2 regions of the Mesorhizobium sp. M1A.F.Ca.IN.020.03.2.1 genome follow, and region 2 is predicted to be linked to the other one. Evidence: riboswitches for the same ligand, from Rfam matches in the RefSeq annotation. Region 2 holds a riboswitch; the other holds the start of a gene.
The links. A riboswitch is a leader RNA that binds a small molecule or an ion and turns the genes downstream of it on or off. The one in region 2 is predicted to bind thiamine pyrophosphate.
Positions count from the first base shown of each region.

Region 1: it holds a riboswitch for thiamine pyrophosphate, as region 2 does, so the genes downstream of both, thiB (thiamine ABC transporter substrate binding subunit) here and thiC (phosphomethylpyrimidine synthase ThiC) in region 2, are expected to answer to the same signal.

Region 1 covers NZ_RZSV01000189.1:138-9,164, forward strand. Annotated here, with positions in the region: partial or broken gene EOA79_RS24185 (tetratricopeptide repeat protein) at 1-902, shown strand, start outside; gene EOA79_RS24190 (M48 family metalloprotease) at 987-2,429, opposite strand; gene thiQ (thiamine ABC transporter ATP-binding protein) at 2,637-3,398, opposite strand; gene thiP (thiamine/thiamine pyrophosphate ABC transporter permease) at 3,395-5,017, opposite strand; gene thiB (thiamine ABC transporter substrate binding subunit) at 5,222-6,229, opposite strand; TPP riboswitch at 6,272-6,385, opposite strand; gene EOA79_RS24215 (thiamine diphosphokinase) at 6,527-7,171, shown strand; gene EOA79_RS24220 (ABC-F family ATP-binding cassette domain-containing protein) at 7,173-8,987, shown strand; gene EOA79_RS24225 (homocysteine S-methyltransferase family protein) at 9,004-9,027, opposite strand, start outside.
Region 2 covers NZ_RZSV01000013.1:8,190-23,098, reverse strand. Annotated here, with positions in the region: gene otnK (3-oxo-tetronate kinase) at 1-476, shown strand, start outside; gene EOA79_RS04120 (phasin) at 725-1,186, shown strand; gene EOA79_RS04115 (ROK family protein) at 1,405-2,604, opposite strand; gene EOA79_RS04110 (ABC transporter substrate-binding protein) at 2,719-3,987, shown strand; partial or broken gene EOA79_RS04105 (sugar ABC transporter permease) at 4,053-4,936, shown strand; gene EOA79_RS04100 (carbohydrate ABC transporter permease) at 4,936-5,787, shown strand; gene ugpC (sn-glycerol-3-phosphate ABC transporter ATP-binding protein UgpC) at 5,834-6,979, shown strand; gene EOA79_RS04090 (beta-galactosidase) at 7,008-9,143, shown strand; TPP riboswitch at 9,425-9,537, shown strand; gene thiC (phosphomethylpyrimidine synthase ThiC) at 9,649-11,469, shown strand; gene thiO (glycine oxidase ThiO) at 11,466-12,434, shown strand; gene thiS (sulfur carrier protein ThiS) at 12,431-12,628, shown strand; gene EOA79_RS04070 (thiazole synthase) at 12,633-13,406, shown strand; gene EOA79_RS04065 (thiamine phosphate synthase) at 13,403-14,008, shown strand; gene EOA79_RS04060 (hydroxymethylpyrimidine/phosphomethylpyrimidine kinase) at 13,999-14,748, shown strand.

The sequences.
Region 1 (9,027 bases), on a different contig from region 2:
GCAACGCGTCCAAGGCAGCGATGATGAAGCTGTCGCCAAGCGTCGACCCCTGCGACCAGGCGGCGGGCGCACCGCTCGACCTGCAGGGCGTCGCGCCCGGCCGTTTGCAGAACGAGATCGCCGGCGAGGCCGCTGAGGCTTGCCAGGCGGCGGTGAAGGCCTACCCCGACGTCGCTCGGTTTCGTTACGAGCTTGGGCGGGCGCTGCTGGCGTCCGGCAAGGTCGACGAGGCCAGGAAAGCTATCCAGGAAGCTGCCGACAGGGGGCACGTCCGCGCCATGTTCGAGCTCGGCCATATCGCTTCGTCCGGAATAGGACTGGCCGCGGACTCCGCGAAAGCGATCAGCTTCTATTCAGAAGCATCCGACAAGGGAGACCCCTATGCGATGGCCGCTTGGGGGCGAGCCTTGTTCAATGGTGTCGATGTCGAGCGGAATACCGGCAAGGGATTGGACCTGCTGCTCAAGGCGGCGGCCATGGGGCACGTCAACGCGATGAACGATCTCGCCGTGATCTTCAAGGATGGCCGCAACGGCGTGCCCGCCGACGAGGCCCGCGCCTTGGCTTTCCTCAAAGCCGGCATCGCGCGGCAAGAGGCATATTCGATGAGCATTCTCGGCCTTCCCGCGCACAGCACCTTAACGGTCGCAGTGTGCAAGCCCAAGGTCGTGACGAAAATAGTCACCAAGGTAAAGGTTGTCCGCACACCCGCGCCGAAGACGCCGACGGTGACAGTCCCGACAGTGGTCAAACCACCTCAAACCGATACCGGACCGGCGCCCTGGCGCGGCAGTAGCGGCGATCATTCAGGGTCCGGCGGCGGCGGCCAAAGTGGTGAGGGCAGCGGAGGCAGCACCGGCGGCCAGACCAGCCCTGAAGGCGGCAGCAGTGGCGGGCTCTGATTGCTGCGGCAGCCGCGCGCCCGGCTTGACCGAATAGAAGCGCGCGGCTGATTCGTTGCGGAAGCACTTGCGCGGATGCCGACCCTACTTGTCGGTGACGATCTTGACCTTGTCGCCGGCCGACACGCTCGCGCCCGGCGACATTGCGTTGAGCACCCGGAACAGGTCGAGCTTGCGGTCGACGCCGACCATCTGAGCGGCAAGCGTGCCCATGTTCTGGCCGGGCTGCACAGTGACCACCCGGATATGCAGCGGCTTCAGCGCCGCCTTCTCGGCCGCGCTCAACGTGCGGAAGGAGCTGCTGACGGAGCGCGCGACCGGCTCCAGCGCGGTGCTGGCCGAGGGTGCCGCAGTCAGCAGCCGGTAGACCTGTCCGCCGGCCCGGATGACCGCGATATCGAACTGCCAGCCTTGCGCGCTGGCATGCGCCATCGCCGCCTCGTTGCCGTTGACCGTTTCCTGGCGCACGCTGGCATCGTCCAGTCCGGCGACCCAGCCGCTGCGGATATAGTCGGTGAGCGACACAGACTTGTCGATCGCCACGCCATCGAAGCGGATGGCGATGTCGCCCGGACCGGTCGCGGTCACCGCGGCCGCCGAATTGTCGATGACGAAACCCTCGGGCACCGAGAACGACACGCCAAGGCCGGGATGCAGGAAGGTCTGGCCGCGCACATAGCCCTCTTCCGGCGTGTCGCCGTAGAGCAGCCCGTCTATGCCGGCGAGGAAGGCATCGCGGTCGCGCGTGCCGACGCCGGGCGGTCCGAAGTTGCGGGCGAGCCGCTGCGCCAGCTCGATGCGCTGCGGCGTGTTGGGATGCGTGGCCAGGAAGTCGAGGCTGGCATCCGTGGCGCCGCTGACCGAACGGAAATCGGTATAGGCCGACATCGACTGCAGGAAGCGGCCGGCCGCATAGGGATCATAGCCCGCTTCGCCGATCGACTTGATGCCGATCGCGTCGGCCTGCAGTTCTTGGTTGCGCGAAAACTGCGCAAGCCTCAGCTTGCCGCGGATGAGCGCGGCCTTGGCGGTCGGGCTGTCGCCGAGCACGTCGGAGACGACCTTGGTCGCCAGGCCTTCCTCGGCCTCGAGCTGCTGCCGCTGCAACCCGTGATTGGCGGTGACGTGGCCCATCTCATGCGCGATGACGGCCGCAAGCTCGGAGGAGTCATTGGCCAGCGCCAAAAGTCCGCGCGTGACATAGAGATAGCCGCCCGGCAGCGCGAAGGCATTGACGTTAGGCGAGTTGAGGATGGTGATGCGATAGGTCTGGGTCGGATTGGCCGAGACCACCGTCAGATTGCCGACGACCTTGGCCACCATGCGCTCGAGCTTCGGATCGGAATATTCGCCGCCATAAGTGGCGAGAATCCGCGGATGCTGCGCTTTGGCCATTTCGGCCAGCCTGGCATTGGCGACGACATTGTCGACGGTGATCGGCTTGTCGGAGGGCTGGAAGCCGGACTCCTGCACGTCCGGCGGCGTGAACATCTGGCAGCTCGCCAGCGCCACGGCAAAGCCGGCCATCGCGAAAAATCGCGCCAGCGGCTTAGTCCATACCCTCTCGATGCCGGCTGTCAGATCGGCTTCCTTTCGTAATCTTGCGGCAAATCACGGCCCACCCGGACCAGCATGGCCGGACCTAGCCACACTCCCCCGGACAAGGCAAGCAAACGCCTGATCACCCGCAGCCGGTTTGGCCGTAAATTATGTCCGCTTCCGGGCAATGTGTTGTCATCCGGCAACGCTGCCGCCTCGATCGCCGATATAGCGCCGGAAGGCCTCCGGTCCAGCACCGTCGAAGAAATCGGCGGCCGACCCTGTTGCCGCGACCCTGCCCTCGTCGACGAACGCGATCCGTTGGCCGATGCGGCGCGCGTCCTGCGGCTGATGCGTGACGAAAAGCACGGTCATCTGTCGCTCGGCGTGGATGCCGGCCACGAGATCGAGCATGTCTTCGCGCAGCGCCGGGCCGAGCGAGGCGAAAGGCTCGTCGAGCAGAAGCACCGGACGGTCCCGTATGAGCACCCGCGCCAGCGCGACGCGCTGCCGCTCGCCGCCGGAAAGCTCGCTCGGCAGCCGCTTTTCCTTGCCGGCGAGGCCGACACGCCCCAGCGCGTCCGCGACCGCGCGGTGGTCGTCGGCCGTGAGCTTGAGCGATGGCGAGCGGCCAAGCCCGACATTGCCCTCGACCGAAAGATGGGCGAACAGGTTGTTTTCCTGGAACACCATCGACACCGGCCGCGCCGAGGGCGGCGCATTGTCGACATTGATCCCGCCGATCAGCACCTTGCCAGCATTTGGTGATTCGAAGCCGGCCACCAGATTGAGCAGCGTCGACTTGCCTGAACCGCTCGGCCCCATGATGGCGGTGATCCTGCCGGCGGCGAATTCGACATCGAACCGGAAGGATGCCTCGCCATAGCTGAAGGATACGCCGTCCAACGTGACGGCCAGGCCCTTCGTGGCCGCGATGCCATTATTATCCCTCGTCATGCCTTTGCCTCCCGCCCCAGCCAGTCGGCGGCGACAACCAGCAGCAGGCAGACGAGGCCGAGCAGCAAGGCCAGCCCCGCGGCGTCGGCGGTCCGGTAGCTGCCCATGCGCGCGAGTAGAAGATAGGGCAAGGTCTGGACGGAATCGCTGCCGAACAGTGCGATCACGCCGAGATCGCCGAGCGACAGCGCCATGGCGAACGCAAAGCCGGTGGCCAAGGGCCGCCGCAGCGACGGCCAGTCGACCAGCCGCAGCCGGTTCCAGCCGGAAATGCCGAGCGCCAGGCAGAGTCGCTCGTGGCGCTCGCTCGCCGCATCATAGGCAGGGCGGACGGCGCGAATGGCGAAAGGCATTGCCATCACCGCATTGACCGCGACGACCATGACGGGTGCGATGGCGAACACATCGGTGATGTTGCGCAGAGCCAGGAACCAGCCGGCGCCGATCACGATCGGCGGCACGACCAGCACGAAACCGGCGCCGGTGTCGGCGGCGTGTTCGAGCAGCGACATGGCGCCGCCCGCGCGGCGCCTCAGGGCCAGTGCGCGTCGGGCGGCGATCAGCGACAGCGACAGCATCACGCAAAACAGCGCCGAGAGAAAGGAGAGCCCGGCGCTGGTGAGCGTCGCGCGGCGCACGGCGTCCTCGCCGGCCAGCCGGCCGAGATCCGCCTCCAGCCCGGCGAGCACGGTCGCCGCCATCGGTGCGGCGACGAACAGCAGCGCAAGCACGATGAGGCCGGCATTCAACACGGCCTCGGTGGTGCTGGTCGCAAGATAGCGGCGTGGCGCTACCGGCAGATTCGCATCGCCGACCGTGTTGGCGCCGAGTCGCGTCAGCATGGCGACCACGACGAAGGTCAGCACGATCTGCAGAAACGTTAGTGTCACGGCCCGCGCGGGATCGAAATCGAAGCGCAGCGCCTGGTAGATCGCGACCTCTAGCGTCGTCGCCGCCGGCCCGCCACCCAGCGTCAGTACGATTGTGAAGGAGGTGATGCACAGCATGAAGACCAGCCCGGCGACCCCCGGCAGCACCGTGCGCAGCGCCGGCCATTCGATCAGCCGGAAGGCCGACCGAGCGTCCATACCGAGCTGGCTCGCCAGCCGCCACTGGTCGGCCGGCACGGTGCCGAGCGCCTCGAGGAACAGCCGCGTGGCCAAGGGCAGGTTGAAGAAGACATGCGCGACCAGGATGCCGGAAAGGCCGTAAATGCCCGGCCATTCCCCACCGCCGAACGTGCCGAGGATGCCGGCAAAATAACCGGCATGGCCGTAAAGCGCCAACACGCCGAGCGCGGCGACGATAGCCGGCAGCGCCAGCGGGACCGTGAACAACTGCAGGATCAGGCGACGTCCGGGAAAGTTCGTTTGCCTGGACAGGGCGCGGCCGACGAACACTGCCGGCAAGACCGAAAGCAATGTCGACAGCAGCGCCTGCCAAAGCGTGAAGCGGGCGACGCGGAGCAGATAGCTGTCGAAGGCCGCGGCAGCGCTGGACGGACCGCTTGCGCCTTCGAGGATGAGGCCGGCGAAGGCGCCCCCGATGAGCAAAGTAATGGCGACAAGGGCGATGATGCCGGCAGTGATGCGAGGGTCAGGGCGCGGCGTGGATTGCACGCTGCACCACGTTGGCTCGAGCTAGCGAACGCCGCGTTCCGTCGCGCCCCCCTCTGTCTTGCCGGACATCTCCCTCTCTAGGAGGGAGATTGGCAGCTTTGCCGCTCTTCCTACACCGTCGGCGGCTAGCGAAATCACCGATCCCCCTGCGCGGGGGAGATGGCCGGCCGGACAGAGGGGGGTGCTCAAGCGCCATCCTGCGTCCTACTTGCTCATCGCCGCCAGCCATTCATCCACCCAGGCCTTGCGGTTGGCCGCCACCTCGTCCGGGCTGAACAGCAGGGTTTTGGTCGGCTTCACCAGCTTTTCGAAGGCCGGGTTGAGCGGCTTGTCGGTCTTGCCGGCCGGGAACATCCAGTTGGTCTCCGGGATGATGTCCTGGAACTTGGGCCCGGTCATGAAGGCTATGAATTTTTCCGCCAGCGGGTTCTTCGCGCCGGTTTTGGTGATGCCGGCGACCTCGATCTGCAGATATTCGCCCTCCTCGAAGGACGCCGCCTGATAGCGCTCGGTGTTCTCGGCCACCATGTGGTAGGCCGGCGAAGTGGTATAGGAGAGAACCATCGGCGCCTCGCCCTTGGTGAACAGACCATAGGCCTCGCTCCAGCCCGGCGTCACGGTCAGCACCTTCGGCTTCAGCTTGGCCCAGGCTTCCGGCGCCTTGTCGCCATAGACCGACTTGACCCACAGCAGCAGCCCGAGGCCCGGCGTCGAAGTGCGCGGATCCTGGATAATGATCTTGTCGGGGCCGGCGCCCTCGACCAGTTCCTTCAAGCTCTTCGGCGGGGTCTTCAGCTTTTCGGTGTCGTAGACGACGGCGAAATAGCCGTAGTCGAAAGGCACGAAAGTGTCGTCTTTCCAGCCGCCGGGCACATTCAAATCGGCCACCGCGCCATGCGGCGCGAATAGGCCGCTCGCCTTGGCATCCGCGGTCAGGTTGGTATCGAGGCCGAGCACGACATCAGCCTTGGTGCCGGCGCCCTCCAGCTTGACGCGGTTGAGCAGTGCCACGCCGTCGGCAACCGAGACGAATTCAAGATCGCAGCCGCATTCGGCCTCGAATTCCTTCCTCACCGCGGGCCCGGGGCCCCAGTCGGCGGTGAAGCTTTCGTAGGTGTAGACGGTAAGCTTGTCTTTAGCCTCGGCAGGTCCGCCTGCCAAAAGCGAAACAAGGCCGACTGCAAGAACAAGGTTGGACAATAGCGAGCGCATCGGCGCCTCCTTCGTTCGCGTTAAAGGAATTGAGGCGTCGGATGGTCCGAAACGTCTAATCCCTCCGCCGGTACAAACCGGATCAGGTTCAGCGGGTTGGCTTTGTGCCTCTCAGCCGGTTCGCAAAATCAGCGTCCGGCACCCCGTTAGAGCATTTCGAGACATAGGCCCGGCCGATGCGGCGCGCAAGCGGAAGTTTCCTGGGCATCCATCAGGGTTCACCGCGGTAGCGAAGTGCGATTCCGTTTGGACGCGCCCGCTTCCGTTTCGTTGGCCGGGCTGGTAAGGGCGACGGCCATGGGCACATTCACCATCCTGCTTGGCGGCGATCTCGTCCGCACGCCTCGGCTCGATCGCCAGATCGAAGGCTCCCGCATCATCGCCGCCGATGCCGGTATCGGCCATGCCGATATGCTTGGCCTGCTGCCGGAGCTCTGGGTCGGAGATTTCGACTCGGTGCCGGCGAGCCTGCCGGAGAATCTGGCCGCCGTGCCGCGCAAGATTTTCCCGACCGAGAAGGATATGACCGACGGCGAGCTCGCCATTGCCGAGGCGCTGGCGCGCGGCGCCACCAGCCTGGTGCTGGCCGGCGCCTTCGGCGGCAAGCGCGCCGATCATGCCTTTCTGCATTTGGCTCTAAGCGTGCGGCTGGCCGAGGCGGGCACGACCGTGCTGCTGACCAGCGGCGCCCAGGAGGGCGTGCCCATCCTGCCGGGCAAAGCCGGCTTCGACTACGCCGAGGGCACGCTGTTCTCGGTGCTCGGCTTCTCCGACCTCGCCGGCCTGACGGTCTCAGGCGCCAAATGGCCGCTGGACGGTGTCGAGGTGGCGTTCGGCTCATCGCTTACCATATCAAATGAGATCAAGGGTCGGCTCGAGATCGCGCTCGAGCGTGGCCGGGCGCTGCTGCTCGCCCACCCCTATCCTCTTCCCGAAAGCTGACATGGCCCCGCCTCTTCTCAATCTGGATGGCATAAAACTGACTTTTGGCGGCACGCCGCTGCTCGACGGCGCGGCACTGAGCGCCTCCGCCGGCGAGAAGATCGCGCTTGTAGGCCGCAACGGTTCGGGCAAGTCGACGCTGCTCAAGATCGTCGCGGGGCTGATCGAACCGCAGGACGGCGAAGTATTCCGCCAGCCCTCGGCAACGGTGCGCTACCTGCCGCAAATGCCCGATATGGATGCCTTCGCCAGCGTGCGCGCCTATGTCGAAGCCGGCCTCGGGCCGGCCGACGACCCGCATCGCGCCACTTATCTGATGGAGCATCTCGGCCTGACCGGCGAGGAGCGGCCGAACGACCTTTCCGGCGGCGAGGCGCGCCGCGCAGCACTCGCCCGCGTCATGGCGCCGGAGCCCGATATCCTGCTCCTCGACGAGCCGACCAATCATCTCGACCTGTCGGTCATCGAATGGCTGGAAGAAGAGCTTGCCCGCACCTCGTCGGCCGTGATCCTGATCTCGCACGACCGCCGCTTTCTCGAGCGCGTCTCGCGCGCCACCGTCTGGCTCGACCGCGGCCAGACGCGCCGGCTGGACAAGGGGTTCGCGCACTTTGAGGAATGGCGCGACCAGGTGCTTGAAGAGGAAGAGCGCGAACAGCACAAGCTCGGCCGCCAGATCGTGCGCGAGGAGCATTGGCTGCGCTATGGCGTGACCGCCAGGCGCAAGCGCAACATGCGCCGGCTCGGCGAGCTGCAGGCCATGCGCCAGCGTTTTCGCAGCCATCGCGGCGCCGAGGGTTCGGCGACGATGGTGGCAAGCGACGCCGCTGAATCCGGCAAGCTGGTGATCGAAGCCAAGGGCATCGAGAAGAGTTTTGGCGACCTCACCGTGGTCAAGGGCTTTTCGACCCGTATTCAGCGCGGCGACCGCGTCGGCCTTGTCGGGCCGAACGGCGTCGGCAAGACGACGCTTCTCAAGATGCTGACCGGCGAGCTGCCGCCGGATGCCGGCACCGTGCGGCTCGGCGTCAATCTGGAAATCGCAACACTCGACCAGAAGCGCGAGGCCGTCGACCCGCAGGAGACGCTGGCGAATTACCTGACCGACGGGCGCGGCGAGAACCTTGTGGTCAATGGCGAGCAGCGCCACGTCGTCTCCTATATGAAGGATTTTCTTTTCAAGCCGGAGCAGGCGCGCACGCCGGTGCGCGAGCTTTCGGGCGGCGAGCGGGCGCGACTGCTGCTGGCCCGGGTGCTGGCGCGGCCGGCGAACCTTTTGGTGCTCGACGAGCCGACCAACGACCTCGACATGGAGACGCTGGAGCTGCTGCAGGAACTGGTCGCCGGCTTTGCCGGAACGGTCGTCCTGGTCAGCCATGATCGCGATTTCCTTGACCGCACAGTCACCAGCGTGATCGCGCCCAACGGCGCCGGACGCTGGATCGAATATGCCGGCGGCTATTCCGACATGCTGGCGCAACGCGGCGGCTCGAAGCTGGAGGAGCGCAAGGCAAGGCCGAAGGCTGAAGCGAACGAAGCGACGGCCAGGGCCGAACAGACCAGCGCTAAAAGCCCGGCCAAGAAGCTCTCCTTCAAGCAGAAGTTCGCGCTGGAATCCCTGCCGAAGAAGATCGAGGCGGTGAGCGCGTCCATCTCAAGGCTGGAGAACAATATCGCCGACCCGTCCTTCTACGAGCGCGATCCCGCATCGTTCCAGAAGACCATCGCCGCGCTCGACAAGGAGCGCACCACGCTGACCTCACTTGAGGAAGAGTGGCTGGAGTTGGAGATGCTGCGCGAGGAGATGGAAGGCTAGCCGCTATAGGCAAGGCTCAGAGGCAGGCCTCGCAGATCGC
Region 2 (14,909 bases):
CGACACTGACGCAGATTGCCCGCGCCGAAGAGACGATGCCGGTGCTGAGGCTCGATCCGGAAAGGCTGATGAGCGGAGTGGCGGAGACGCACCGTGCGCTCGCCTGGGCCGCCGCCCGCTTGGCCGATGGCCCCGTCCTCATCGCCAGCAGCGGATCGCCCGAGGTGGTTTCGGCGCTGCAGGCGCGGCATGGACGCGACGCTGCCGGTCATGCGATCGAGCAGTCGTTGGCGACCATCGCCGAAGGTCTGGTCGAACTCGGCGTGCGCAGGTTGGTCGTGGCGGGCGGCGAGACGTCCGGCGCCGTCGTGGACCAGCTTGCCATTGCCGCCTTCGAGTTGGGCCCCGAAATCGCCGCGGGTGTCCCAGCGCTGCGTGCACTCGGCAGCCCGCACGGCGAGCTGCTGCTTGCCCTGAAATCAGGCAATTTCGGCGGCGACCGTTTCTTCGCCGACGCCTTGGCCGTTTTGGCATGAGACGGAGTCTTGGCTGTACAAGAATAACTGAGAAGGTCGCGCCAGGGTCGAATGCAGCGATGGATTGCGAAGAGGCCGCTCCTTTTTGGGTCGAAGAAGGTGACGGTCAATCTCGTTAGCACCGATCGCCGCCAGCGGCGCGCCGGGCCGCCGCAGTGGTGCCCTCGAGCGGCAATTCGCCCCTTCATAAATTCGTAGATGAAACAGGGGGGCTTTGTGTAATGCCACTCTCTGGAAAAGGATGGAAAATGTCCAAGATCCCCGGCAAGACCGAAACGATCGAAAACGCGGAATCCGCTACTTACGAGCCGTACAAGGTTACCGAGCAGGTTCGCGCTGTCGCCGAACAGGGCATTGAGCAGGCGAAGGAAGCATTTTCCAAATTGGAATCGAACGCCGAGACGACTCAAAAGGCTTTTGAGTCGACCCTTGAGGTGGCCAAGACCACCCGCAACGAGGTGTCGCTGAAGACGATTGCAGCTCTGCAAGCCAATGCCGAAGCCGGCTTCGCTCACCTGGAAGCACTGGTTGCCGTGAAGTCGCCGTCCGAGTTCTTCGAGCTGCAGGCCGCTTTCGTGAACAAACAGATCGACACTTCCGTCGAGCAGGCCAAGACCCTGCAGGCGGTGATGTTGAGAGCCACCGAAGACGTATCCATGCCGATCAAGGATGCCTTCGAAAAGGCCTTGAAGAACCTCAAGGCCGCTTGACTGCTCAGGCAATCCGAGACCGGAGGTCGCCGACCTCCTCTGCTCGTTACGACATCAAGACCGGCACCTTCGCGCCGGTCTTCTTCCATTCGGCCGGCGCCCTTTTGCACGAACCTCATCCATCGGCCAAGCATCGCTTTTCCAAACAGTTGGCTACGGAAAGGCGCGCAGAGACGAAGGCCCGAAATCGGGACGAGGACGCCGCTTTGGTCCTGCAGCTACTTGACCATTGATCGTTGCAGCCCAGTGCCGGCGATTTCTCCGGGGCTGCTTTCGAAGTCGAAGAGCCTTTGGGTCGCAAGCGCCGCGGCGCCACGCGCCCAGGAATCGTCTGCCCAATCGGGTGTAATCGGTGGCGGGTTCCACATGGCATAACGCTTCAATGCATCGCGCATTGGCCCGAACAGATAGTCGCCAAAGGTGACGGCTTCGCCCCCGCCGACAATCACTTCCGGATCGATGATATTGCAGAAACCGCCCAGGTATCGTCCAATCCCCTCGCCTGCCTCCTGCAGCAGGTCTATGGCTGCCCGGTCTCCAGTCTTGGCCGCGTTCAGCATGTCGTGGCGCGTCACTTCACCAGCGAGTCGCCTGGCCTCCTTCCATCGCCGCACCAGGGCCGGTTCCGAGAAGAAGGTCTGCAGGCAACCGCGCCTGCCACACTCGCATGGCGGCCCGTTCGGATCGTATGTCGAGTGACCCATCTTGCCCGCGGCGCCATTCGCGCCGTGATGGACAGAGCCATCGATGACCACCGCGCAGCTGATGCCGGCCCCGATGGCCAGGGCCCCGACGGTGCGATGATGCCGGCCAAGTCCGAACAATTGTTGCGCGAGCGCAAATGCGTTGGTGTCGTCGTCCGCCCAGACGGGTACGCGCACGCGTTCGGCAAGCATCGCAGCGATCGGCACATCGGCCCAATTGAACCGGTGGCTCAACCGGCAGACACCGTTATCGATGACGCCTGGTACAGCGATGCCGATCCCGCTGAGCTGGGCGCCTTTCGGTGCCCTGCGGTCGGAAACCAGCTCCTCGACTGCCGAGGCGCAGGCCTCCACCGTACTTTGTGGCGACAGATCGGGGACAACGACCTGCTTCGTAACAAGTGGAGTCGTGGCAAGATCGGTCAGCACACAATCGATGCCGCCTACCTTCAGCTTGAGCCCGGCCACAAGCCTGCCGGCGTAGTTTATATTGATCGGGATAGGTCGACGTCCCGGCGCGCCAAGACTCGCCTCCCCTTCCACCAGAATATTTTCCTCGAGCAATTCAGACACGACGAACGTCACCGCCGCGGGGCTGAGGCCCGTAACAGAGGCGATTTCGGCGCGGCTTATAGCACCTTGCCTTCGCAGCAGGTTCAGGATCAGCCGCCGGTTGATCGCGCGGGCCGTTTGCTGATCGCCTTTGAGCTTCATTCCTGCCTCATAATTAATTTTGTAAATTAAGTATTGACCATGCTGACATCCATACGCTACGAATTCGCATGGTTCAATTGGAATCCGGCTGTTCTCAGGGAGGAGATAGAAGCCATGACCACCGACTTTTCCGCGTTAACCACAACAAGGCGCCGTTTCCTCAAGGGCACTGGCGCGGCACTCGCCGCTTCGGCGACTGGTCTTTGCCTCCCGGCCTTGGCGCAGGCTCAGGAAATCACCATCATTTCCAACCTCAGCAATGTCGAGCAACGCCAGATCCTGCAGCGGCTGGCGAGCGAGTATGAGGCAAAATCAGGCACCAAGATCGTCATCAACAACATGGACCACGAGGCCCATAAGACGGCAATCCGCAGCTATCTTGTCGTCGGCGCTCCGGATATCTGCTTCTGGTTTTCCGGCAACCGCATGAAGGCCTTCGTCAACAAGGGCCTTTTTGACGACATCTCCGATCTGTTCGCCAAGGAGAACTACAAGAGCGTACTCGGTGCCACCACAAGCGCGGTCACCGTCGACGGCAAGCAGTATGGCCTGCCGATGGGAGGTCTTCTCTGGGGCCTCTTCTATCGCAAGGACGTCTTCGCCGAAAAAAATTGGACGCCGCCCAAGACCTGGAACGACTTCCTCGCCTTCGGCGAGGCGGCAAAGTCCGCGAAGATGATCCCGATCAGCATGGGCACCAAGGAGCTTTGGCCGGCGGGCGGCTGGTTCGACCACATGAACCTGCGCATCAACGGGCTCGACAAGCACATAGCGCTGATGGACGGCAAAGTTCCCTACACCGATCCGATGTTGACGCCAGTCTTCGACAAATGGAACGATCTGATCAAGGCGGGCTTCTTCTCGCCGAGCCACAGTTCGTTCGGATGGGAGCAGGCGGGTGCTGCCCTAGCGCAAAAGAAGGCGGCAATGATGGACCTGGGCGGCTTCGTTCGATCCGCCTTTCCGGAAGCGGATTTGCCTCAGCTTGCCTACGCGCCATTTCCCGAGATCGTTCCCGGGGTCGCCCGCTACGAGGATTTTTCGGTCAACTCCATCCACGTTCCGGCGAATGCGAAGAACAAGCAGGGTGCGCGCGACTTCCTCGCCTATTTCTACAAGCCGGAAAATCTGGGCGCATTCCTCGCCGCCGAAGGCGCCATCCCGCCTCGCAACGACTGCCCGCCAAGCAAGGACCCGCTGGTCAATGCTGCGGTCGAGGAACTGAAGAAAGTGGTTGGAACATCGCAATATTACGATCGCGACACCGATCCGGACATGGCCCAGGAAGGGATGGCGGGGCTGCAGGAATTCATGGTCAAGCCTGAGCGACGTGAGCAGATCCTCAAGCGCCTCGAAAAAACCCGCAAGAGAATCTTCGGTTGATCCTCCCTGGCTGACGGGCGCCGCCTTTCGGCGGCTCCCGTCTCTCTTTTTTCGGATGGAACGCCATGCCTCCTGTCTGGCGCAGAAATCGTCATTGGTTGACGCCGGTACTTTTCCTGCTGCCGGGCCTCATCCTGTTCGGCTCGGTGATCCTTGCCGCCTCCATCGAGACGGTCTGGATTTCGCTGCACGACTGGGATGGGATTGGCGCCAAGACCTGGGTCGGGCTCGCCAACTATGTCGAACTGGCCGACGATCCGCAGTTCTACGTCTCGCTCAAGAACAACGTAATCTGGCTGCTGATCTTCATGCTGGCGCCGCCGACCGGCCTGGCGCTTGCGCTGATCGTGAATCAGCAGATCCGCGGCATGCGCATCCTCAAGTCGCTGTTCTTCGTGCCGCTTGTGCTGGCGACCGTCACCGTCGGTGTCGTGTTCGGATGGGTCTATGATCCAAACTTCGGGTTGCTGCAGCTTCTCTTCGGCGCCTTTGGCGGTACCGCCCCGGCGCTGCTTTCAGACGAGACCTTCGTCACCTTCGCGGTAGCCGCCGCCGGTCTATGGCCACAGATCGCGTTCTGCATGATCCTGTTCCTGGCGGGACTGAACAGCCTCAACGACGATCTGATCGCCGCCGGACGCGTCGACGGTGCGCGCGGCTGGCGCATGTTGCGCCATGTCGTCCTGCCGCAACTGTCGCAGGTCGGCTTCATCGCCATCGCGGTGACGGTGATCGGTGCGCTGCGCTCCTTCGACTGATCGCGGTCATGACCAGTGGCGGCCCCTATGGCTCGTCCACCGTGCTCGCCTACCAGATGTATCAGGAGTCGATCTTTTCCTACCGCTTTGGCTACGGCGCCGCGATCGCCACCGTGCTGTTCGTGATCATGATCGTCTTCATCGCCTGGTATCTCAGTGGCCTCATCAAGGCCGAGCGGAGCAACGCCTGATGTACCCGCGCCCCATTCCCGAAAACGCCAGGATCCAGCGAGCCCTCTATCTAGGTGGTGTAACCCTGGTCGTGATCCTGTGGCTGCTGCCTCTGCTCGCCGTGATGCTGACCTCGATCCGTTCCAACGAGGAGCTGATGGCCGGCAACTATTGGGGCTGGCCGCAGAAATTCAGCCTGATCGACAACTACAAGGCGGTTTTCGACCAGACCGCCATGCTGCGCTTTTTCCTGAACAGCCTGCTGATCACCATTCCGTCCGTCATCGGCGTTCTCATCCTGTCGACACTGACCGGCTTCGTCTTGTCGCGCTACCAGTTCCGTGGCTCCAACCTCATCTTCGCCCTCTTCGTCGGTGGCAATTTCCTGCCGGCGCAGATCATGATGATCCCGGTCCGCGACCTGATGGTGAGGCTGGGTCTCTACGACACCGTCTATGCGCTGATCGTTTTCCACATTGCCTTCCAGACCGGCTTCGCCACGCTTTTCATGCGCAACTTCATCGCCGCTCTCCCGGGCGAACTGTTCCAGGCGGCGCGCGCCGAAGGCGCCTCGCCGTTCCAGACATTGCGCCACGTGGTTGTTCCGCTGGTCCGGCCTGCACTGGCGGCACTCGCGATCCTCACCTTCACCTTCGTCTGGAACGACTATTTCTGGGCGATCGTCCTTACCCAGAGTGACGCGGTCAAACCCGTTACCGCAGGTTTGAACAATCTGCGCGGCGAATGGACATCGGCCTGGAACATCGTCTCGGCGGCCACGATCTTCGTCGCCCTGCCCCCGGTCGTGATGTTCTTCATGATGCAGAAGCACTTTGTCGCCGGCCTCACCATGGGAGCCGTCAAGGGATGATCCGCGAACCCTGCCGCACCCGACACGCACGGAAAGGCGCCTCGAAATGAGCAGCGTGGAATTGCGAAAAGTCGACAAGCACTATGCCGGCTACCATGCCCTGAAGACGGTCGACCTGACGATCGAAAAGGGCGAGTTCGTCGTCATGGTCGGCCCCTCCGGCTGCGGAAAGTCGACATTGCTGAAGACGATCGCCGGGCTGGAAACCATCAACTCCGGCCACATCGTGATCAACGGGCGCGACGTCACCAGGGAAGAGCCCGGCGACCGCGGCATCGCAATGGTCTTCCAGTCCTATGCACTCTACCCACACATGACCGTCGCCGAGAACATGGGCTTCGGCCTGCGGATGGCCAACCGGCCCAGGACCGAGATCGACGCTGCCGTCAAACGCGCAGCACGGATCCTGCGTCTGGAGGAGCAGCTCGACAAGCGCCCGAAGCAATTGTCGGGCGGGCAGCGCCAGCGCGTCGCGATCGGTCGCGCGATCACCCGCTCGCCCGAGGTGTTCCTGTTCGACGAGCCGCTGTCGAACCTCGATGCCGCGCTGCGCACTCAGATGCGAGTGGAACTTTCGAGCCTGCACGCGCAGCTTGGATCGACGATGATCTACGTCACCCACGACCAGGTCGAGGCGATGACCATGGCCGACCGGATCGTGGTCCTCAACAAGGGCCGGATCGAGCAGGTCGGCTCGCCGCTGGAGCTCTACGCCAACCCTGCCAACATTTTCGTCGCGGGCTTCCTCGGCGCGCCACGCATGAATTTCATCGAAGCGAAAGCAGTGAGCGTCGAGGCATCCAGCGTCTCGGTAGCCGCCGCCGGCCTCCCTGCCATCACCTTGGATGGTATCGACGCCGGCGGCCTTTCGGCTGGTGATGCCGTGACCATCGGCATTCGTCCGGAGGCCCTGCGTGTCGTCGAGCCAAGCGACGACGTAATGCCGGCCTTCTCCAGCCAGGTCCGTCTGGTCGAGCAGTTGGGGCGCGAAACTGTCCTCTACGTCGACGGCTCTCCGCTTCAGACGACCAATTCCGACAGCGGCACCGGCAATTTCACGCTTCAGCTCAACAAGGTTTCTACCCTCGGCGTCGGCGCCGCGTTGCAGGTCGGCTTCGAAGCCGGCGACGCCTACCTCTTCGGCCCCGATGGCCGCACGCTCACGCCAAGAAAACCCGTCGCCTCGATCTGAACCTCGAAATTTCGAAAGTCCCATACGCATGAACCGCAAAGAGCCCGCTCCGCTATCCGTATGGCGGCCCCTCAATCTTGACCGCTTTCTGCTCGGAGCACCTCATTACCCCGAACATGTCGACGAAGGCTGCTGGCAGCGTGACGCCGAGCGCATGGCCGCCGCCGGCGTCAACACGGTGCGGATGGGAGAGTTCGCCTGGCACATTTTCGAGCCCCGCGAAGGCAAGTTCGAGTTCGGCCTGTTCGATCGGGCGATCGAACTTCTCGGCCGAGCGGGGATCGACACGATTATGTGCACGCCGACGGCCACCCCTCCCCGCTGGCTCACCGTCAACTACCCCGAAGTGCTGCGCGTTGACATAAATGGGCGGGCCTCGAGCCACGGATCGCGCCAGCATGCCGACACCACAAGCCCGGTATTCCGCGCCCACAGCCGCCGCATCACCCGCGCCATGGCCGAGCATTATCGGGACAACCCGCGTGTGATCGGGTGGCAGACGGACAACGAGCTCAACACCACGGTGTCGGAATGGTTCGCGCCTTCGACAAGGCTGGAGTTCCAGAAATACCTGCAGAAGGCCTACGGCACCATCGAGGCGCTGAACTTCGCCTGGGGCGGCCACTTCTGGGCGACGGCCTACGACGATTTCTCGCAGATCGACCTGCCGAGACCGCTCATGCCGTCCTACCCCAGCCCCGGCCATGTGCAGGACTACCATCGCTTTCTGGCCGCAGCGACCGCCGCCTTCCAACATGACCAGGTCGAGATCCTGCGTGCCGCCAATCCGGACTGGTTCATCTTCCACAATCTTGGCCAGCTTGCCGACATCGACTTCCGCGGTCAGTTCGGACAGGATCTCGATTTCATCGGCTTCGACATCTATCCGATGCTCTATGACGAGATGCGCCGAACCGGCGGGCATGCGGCGACCCAGGCCCTCCATCTCGACATATGCCGCGCCTATTCCGGCAACTTCATCGTTCCGGAGCAGGCCTCAGGCTTCGGCAGCCAGCCCGGCTTCTCGACGATGACGCCGGAGCCCGGCGAGATGCGTCGCATGGCCATGACCTCGGTGGCGCGCGGCGCCGACGGTGTCATGTTCTTTCGTTGGCGTCCCGCGCATTTCGGCGCCGAGATCTACTGGATGGGCGTCATCGATCACGACGACGTGCCGCGCCGCCGCTATGACGAGGCAAGCCGCTTCTTCCATGAGATCGCCGCCGCGAAGGAGCAGATTCTTGGCACCGCAGTGCGCATGGACCTCGGCATCGCCGGCGCGGACTTCGACAACCAGGAGGCTCACAAGACCTATCCGATCGGCCTCCCCAGTCCGCTCGAAGACGCGACGCTGCTTCATCGCCACTGCTATCAGAACGGCATTGCATGCGGGTTCATTCATCCCGAAGACGATCTTTCGCGGCTCAAGGCGCTCTACGTCCCGCATTGGGTGATGTGGAAGGATGAATGGAACGAGGCTGTCGAAACATTCGTCCGCAACGGCGGTACGCTGATCCTGTCGGCATTGAGCGCGACGAGGGACGAGAACAACCACATCATTCGCGAGCAGGCGCCCGGCAAGGCCCTTGCAGCCCTGAGCGGCGTCAGGGTGGCGGAGTTCGGCCGCGTCGTTCCCGAAGGCGGCAGCGGCCTGTTTTCGCTGTTTCGTCCGGCTCCGATGGGCGCCTATGCACCGCCGCCGCTCCCGGCCTCGTCCGCGGAACGCAAATACCTGTTCACCCTTGGCAATGAAGAATTCCAGGCTGCGCATTTGTACGAGGTGCTTGATGTAGCGCCTGACACCGAGGTGCTCGGCATCTGGTCGAACCGCTTCGCCGCCGGCTCTCCGGCAATTACCGCCCGCAAGGTCGGGCAAGGTCGGGTTGTCTATGTCGGCACGTATCTCACGCCGCAACTGACGGAGAAGCTTGTCGATGTCGTGCTGGCCAAAGCCGGTATAGCGCCTTTGCTGCCCGACCTGCCTGCCGGGGTGGAGGTCTCTGTCAGGGAAGCCGACGACCGCCGGCTGATGTTCGTGCTGAACACCACGGAAGTCGCCGTGATCGTACCCAACGTCCCAAAGGGCCTTGACCTGCTGACGGGCAAGGCCGTTGAAGGAACGCTGCAACTCGACCCTTACGGCTGCGCAATAACTCGGTCCTGAACAAATCGAACCAGCGTCCGTGGACGCCGAACAGATGCTCTTCGAGGCGAAAAATGCGTTCTTCAATCCGCCGCCACAAGGGATCGCAAAAGCGTTTCCTTGGCGGATGACAAGTGGGCCCCGACTGCCAGCTCGACGCGCGCCGGGTCGTGGCTCAATGGGCGTCGATGTAAGAGATGCTCGATCAAAGCTGCGTGGCTGCGCCGCTTCTCGTCGCTTGTTCGAGGCTGGAGAAGTCATGAAGTCGAGTTGACAGGATAGCGTCGCATCGTCCAACCTAGGCGCCTCACCAGGGGAGTCCCGGCAAGGGGCTGAGATACTGCTAATAGCGCGCAGTGACCCGTTGAACCTGATCCAGTTCATACTGGCGTAGGGACGGTGCGAAGCTTCGCGGGTCGGCAATCCGGCTTCGGCATTCGGGCAGTGCCCGCATCCTAAGCGAAGCGTCACTTCCTCCTCATCGCGTGGACTGGGTCTCCGTGCACTCGAGCAAGGAGGCTCACTCATGAATGCCCACACCCCGACCGTCACCGTCGGCGAATTGCCCGCTTCGAAGAAGGTCCACAAACCCGGTCAGCTCCACCCGGAGCTGCGGGTGCCGATGCGCGAGATCTCGGTCCACCCGAGCGCCGGCGAGCCGCCGGTCACGGTCTATGACTCGTCCGGTCCCTACACGGACACCGCGATGAAAACCGACATCGAGCGTGGCTTGCCACGGCTGCGCGAGGCATGGATCGAGGCGCGCGGAGACGTGGAGCGCTACGAGGGCCGCACGATCAAGCCGGAAGACAACGGCTTCGTCTCAGCCGATCGCCTGACGCCGGAATTCCCGGTTCGCAACAGACCGTTGCGCGCGGCCGGCGGCCGCGCCGTCACACAGCTCGCCTATGCGCGCGCCGGCATCATCACGCCTGAGATGGAGTTCGTCGCCATCCGCGAGAACCTCGGCCGGGAGCAGTTGCGTTCGAAACTCCAACGCGAGGGCGAAAACTTCGGCGCCGCGATCCCCGATTTCGTCACGCCGGAATTCGTGCGCGACGAGGTGGCGCGCGGCCGCGCCATCATCCCGTCCAACATCAACCACCCGGAAAGCGAGCCGATGATCATCGGCCGCAATTTTCTGGTCAAGATCAACGCCAATATCGGCAACTCCGCCGTCACCTCGTCGATGGCCGAAGAGGTCGAGAAGATGGTGTGGGCGATCCGCTGGGGCGCCGACACGGTGATGGACCTCTCGACCGGGCGCAACATCCACAACATCCGCGAGTGGATCGTGCGCAATTCGCCGGTGCCGATCGGCACGGTGCCGATCTACCAGGCGCTTGAGAAGGTCGGCGGCGTCGCCGAGGAACTGACCTGGGAGGTGTTCCGCGACACCCTCATCGAGCAGGCCGAGCAGGGCATGGACTATTTCACGATCCATGCCGGCGTGCGCCTGCCCTATATCCCGCTCACCGTCGACCGCGTCACCGGCATCGTGTCGCGCGGCGGCTCGATCATGGCCAAATGGTGCTTGCATCACCACAAGGAGAGTTTTCTCTACGAGCATTTCGAGGAGATCTGCGACATCGCCCGGGCCTATGACGTGGCGTTCTCGCTCGGCGACGGCCTTCGCCCCGGCTCGATCGCCGATGCCAATGACGCGGCCCAGTTCGCCGAGCTGGAAACGCTCGGAGAGCTCACCAAGATCGCCTGGTCCAAGGACTGCCAGGTGATGATCGAGGGCCCCGGCCACGTGCCGATGCACAAGATCAAGCAAAACATGGACAAGCAGCTCGCGGTCTGTGGCGAAGCGCCGTTCTACACGCTCGGGCCGCTCACCACCGACATCGCGCCGGGCTATGACCACATCACATCGGGCATCGGCGCGGCGATGATCGGCTGGTTCGGAACGTCGATGCTCTGCTACGTCACGCCGAAGGAGCATCTCGGCCTGCCCGACCGCGACGACGTCAAGACTGGCGTCATCACCTACAAGATCGCCGCTCATGCCGCCGACCTCGCCAAGGGCCATCCGGCCGCCCAGGTCAGGGACGACGCGCTGTCGAGGGCGCGCTTCGAGTTCCGGTGGGAGGACCAGTTCAACCTGTCGCTCGATCCGGAGACGGCGCGCGCCTTCCACGACGAAACCCTGCCGAAGGAGGCGCACAAGGTGGCGCATTTCTGCTCCATGTGCGGTCCCAAATTCTGCTCGATGCGGATCTCGCACGACATCCGCGCGGAAGCGCAGAAGGAAGGGCTCGCGGCCATGGCTGCGAAGTACCGCGACGGCGGCGATCTCTATATGCCGCTCGACAGCACCCCCGAGCGCACGGACACGCCATGAAGGTGCTCATTCGCGGCGCTGGCGTTGCCGGATTGACGCTCGCGCACGAGCTGGCAACGCGCGGCGCCGATGTGACCGTGGTCGAGAAACGGCTAGAGATCGCCGGCAATGCCTCCTGGCAGGCTGGCGGCATGCTCGCGCCCTGGTGCGAGCGCGAGAACGCCGAAGCGACCGTACTGACGCTCGGACGCGGCGCAGCCGACTGGTGGGACGCCGCCTTGCCCGGCCATGTCGCGCGCCGCGGCACGCTGGTGCTGGCGTCTGCCCGCGATGCCGGCGAACTCGACCGCTTCGGCCGCCGCACATCCGGCTTCAGGCAGTTGGACGCCAGCCAAATCGCGGCACTCGAGCCGGCGCTCAAGGGCCGGTTCGGGCGCGGGCTGTTCTTCGCTGAGGAAGCGCATCTCGACCCACGGACGGCTCTGCTTTCCCTGCGCGACAAGCTGCGCGGGATGGGCGCGCGCGTCGAGTTCGGCCGCAACTCGGCGCCGGCATCTCAGGATATTGAGGTGGACTGCACCGGCAGCGGTGACAGGCGACCGGAACTGCGCGGCGTGCGCGGCGAGATGCTGATCCTGCGAACGCACGAGATCTCGCTGGCCCGCCCGGTGCGGCTGCTGCATCCGCGCGTCTCCGTCTATGTCGTGCCCCGCGCGGAAAACCTGTTCATGGTCGGCGCGACGATGATCGAGTGCGATACCGAAGGCCCGATCACCGCGCGCTCGACCATGGAGCTGCTCGGCGCCGCCTATGCGCTGCATCCGGCCTTCGGCGAAGCCGAGCTGGTCGAAACCGGTGTTGGCGTGCGTCCCGCATTCACCGACAACTTGCCTCGCGTCGAGCGCGACGGGGGGAATATTCGCATCAACGGCCTCTACCGCCACGGCTTCCTGCTCGCGCCGGCCATGGCGCGGCGGGCAGCCGACCTCATCCTGGGATCCTGGAGCAAAGGAGTTTGCCCTTGAAGCTCACCGTTAACGGCCAAGCCCATGAAGTCGCAGCAGAAACACTTGCCGCGCTGCTCAGCGAACTCGATTTCCAAGGCGGCTGGCTGGCAACCGCGCGGAACGGTGACGTCGTACCGGCCAGGGAACGGGACCGCTGCCGGCTCACCGATGGCGACCGCATCGAAATCCTCTCGCCGATGAAGGGAGGCTGATCCCATGCTCGAGTTCCATGGACAGAAACTCTCGTCCCGCCTTCTGCTGGGCACCGCGCTTTACCCCTCGCCTGCCGTCATGGCGGAGGCGGTGAAAGCGTCCGGCACGGAGATCGTCACCGTGTCGCTCCGCCGCGAAACCTCAGGCGGCAAAGCCGGCGGCCAGTTCTGGTCGCTTGTCCAGTCGCTCGGCGTTCGCGTGCTGCCCAACACCGCCGGCTGCCACTCGGTGGTGGAAGCGGTCACCACGGCGCGGATGGCGCGCGAGGTGTTCGGCACTGACTGGATCAAGCTCGAAGTGATCGGCAACCACGATACGCTGCAGCCCGACGTATTCGGATTGGTGGAAGCCGCAAGGATCCTTGCCTCTGAAGGCTTCGAGGTGTTTCCCTACACGACCGACGACCTCATCGTTGCCGAGCGCCTGCTCGACGCCGGCTGCAGGCTCTTGATGCCCTGGTGCGCGCCGATCGGCTCCGCACGCGGGCCGCAGAACCCCGATGCGCTGCGAAGCCTGCGCGGCCATTTCCCCGGCATTCCGCTGATTGTCGATGCTGGCATCGGCCGGCCCTCGCATGCCGCGGCCGTGATGGAGCTCGGCTACGACGCGGTGCTGCTCAACACCGCCGTCGCCAGGGCCGGCGATCCCGTTGCCATGGCGGCGGCCTTCGGCAAGGCGGTCGAGGCCGGCCGCGAGGCCTATTGCGCCGGCCTGCTCGAGCCGCGCGACATGGCCGTTCCCTCCACCCCCGTCATCGGCATGGCAGCATTCTCATGAAGCTCGATCCGTTTTACCTGATCGTCCATTCCGCCGCTTGGATCGAACGTCTGGTGCCGCTCGGCGTGAAGCTGGTGCAGCTGCGCATTAAGGACCAGGACGAAGCTTCGCTGCGCCGAGAAATTCGCGCCTCGAAGGCAGTCTGTGACAGCCACGGCTGCCAGCTCATCGTCAACGATTACTGGCGTGTTGCGATCGAGGAAAATTGCGATTTCGTTCACCTCGGCCAGGAAGATCTGGCGGAGGCTGATGTGAAGGCGATCCGCAGGGCGGGCGTGAGGCTGGGCCTCAGCACCCACGACGGCGCCGAACTCGAAACAGCGCTCCAAGCCGAGCCGGACTATGTCGCGCTCGGACCGATCTACCCGACCATTCTCAAGGCGATGAAATGGGCTCCGCAGGGGCTGGACCGCATCGCCGCCTGGAAGCAGCGCTTAGGCGATATTCCGCTTGTGGCCATCGGCGGGCTCACCGTCGAGCGCGTTGCCGGTCTCTTCGCCCACGGCGCCCAAAGTGCGGCGGTCGTCACCGACATCGCCCGCAACACGCACCCCGAGGCGCGGACAGCTGAATGGCTGGCGGCGACAGCCCAATGGCGTTGACGCCGCATGTGCTGATCGTCGCCGGCTGCGATTCAAGTGGCGGCGCGGGAACAGCCCGAGACGTCGAGACCGTATCCGCCTTTGGACTGCGCAGTTGCCTCGCCGTCACGGCCGTGACCGTCCAGACGCACTCGGCCGTCGAACACATCGAGCAGATGCCGCCGCAGCTTATCGCCGCCCAGATGCGCGCTGCCTTTGCTGCCAATCCGGTCGCAGCGGTCAAGATCGGCATGCTGGGGACCGCGGCAGCCATTGAGGCGGTCGGCTCTGTCCTGGCGGCCCATCCGAAGGTGCCGGTGGTCCTCGACCCTGTGCTTGCCTCGACCTCGGGACGCGGGTTGCTGGAGGACGATGCCGTCGACGTGTTGCGCCGTGATCTGATGCCGCTCTGCCGGCTCGTGACCCCCAACCTGATCGAGCTCGCAAGGCTGGTGGGAGCAGACCCTGCGAAGGACGAAGAAGGCGCGTGCGTTCAAGGCGAGGACCTGTTGGCGACGGTGCGGACCGCCGTGCTCGTCAAGGGCGGGCACGCGCACGGAGATCAAGCGAATGACGTTCTCATGCAGCCGGACCGTCGCGCAGTTCGGGTCGAAGCGCCTCGCGTCCATCGGGGGATGCGTGGCACCGGCTGCGTGCTGTCCAGCGCCATCGCAGCATCGTTAGCTCAAGGTCTGCCGTTGGAGGCGGCGGTACGGGGCGCCAAGACCTATGTTCTTGAACTCCTTCGTGGGGCGCGATGACGTTGAACGGGCGAGCGCAATGCGCATCTTGACCGATTCCCAGGAGGTCAGAGGCGCATGCCCTCCAGGTCCGAGCCGGCGATCTAACAAACCTTGGAGGTCAATGGCATCAACTCGTTACCGTCTGCTATTCACCTCGCTTCATAAGATGCTGCCCCAAC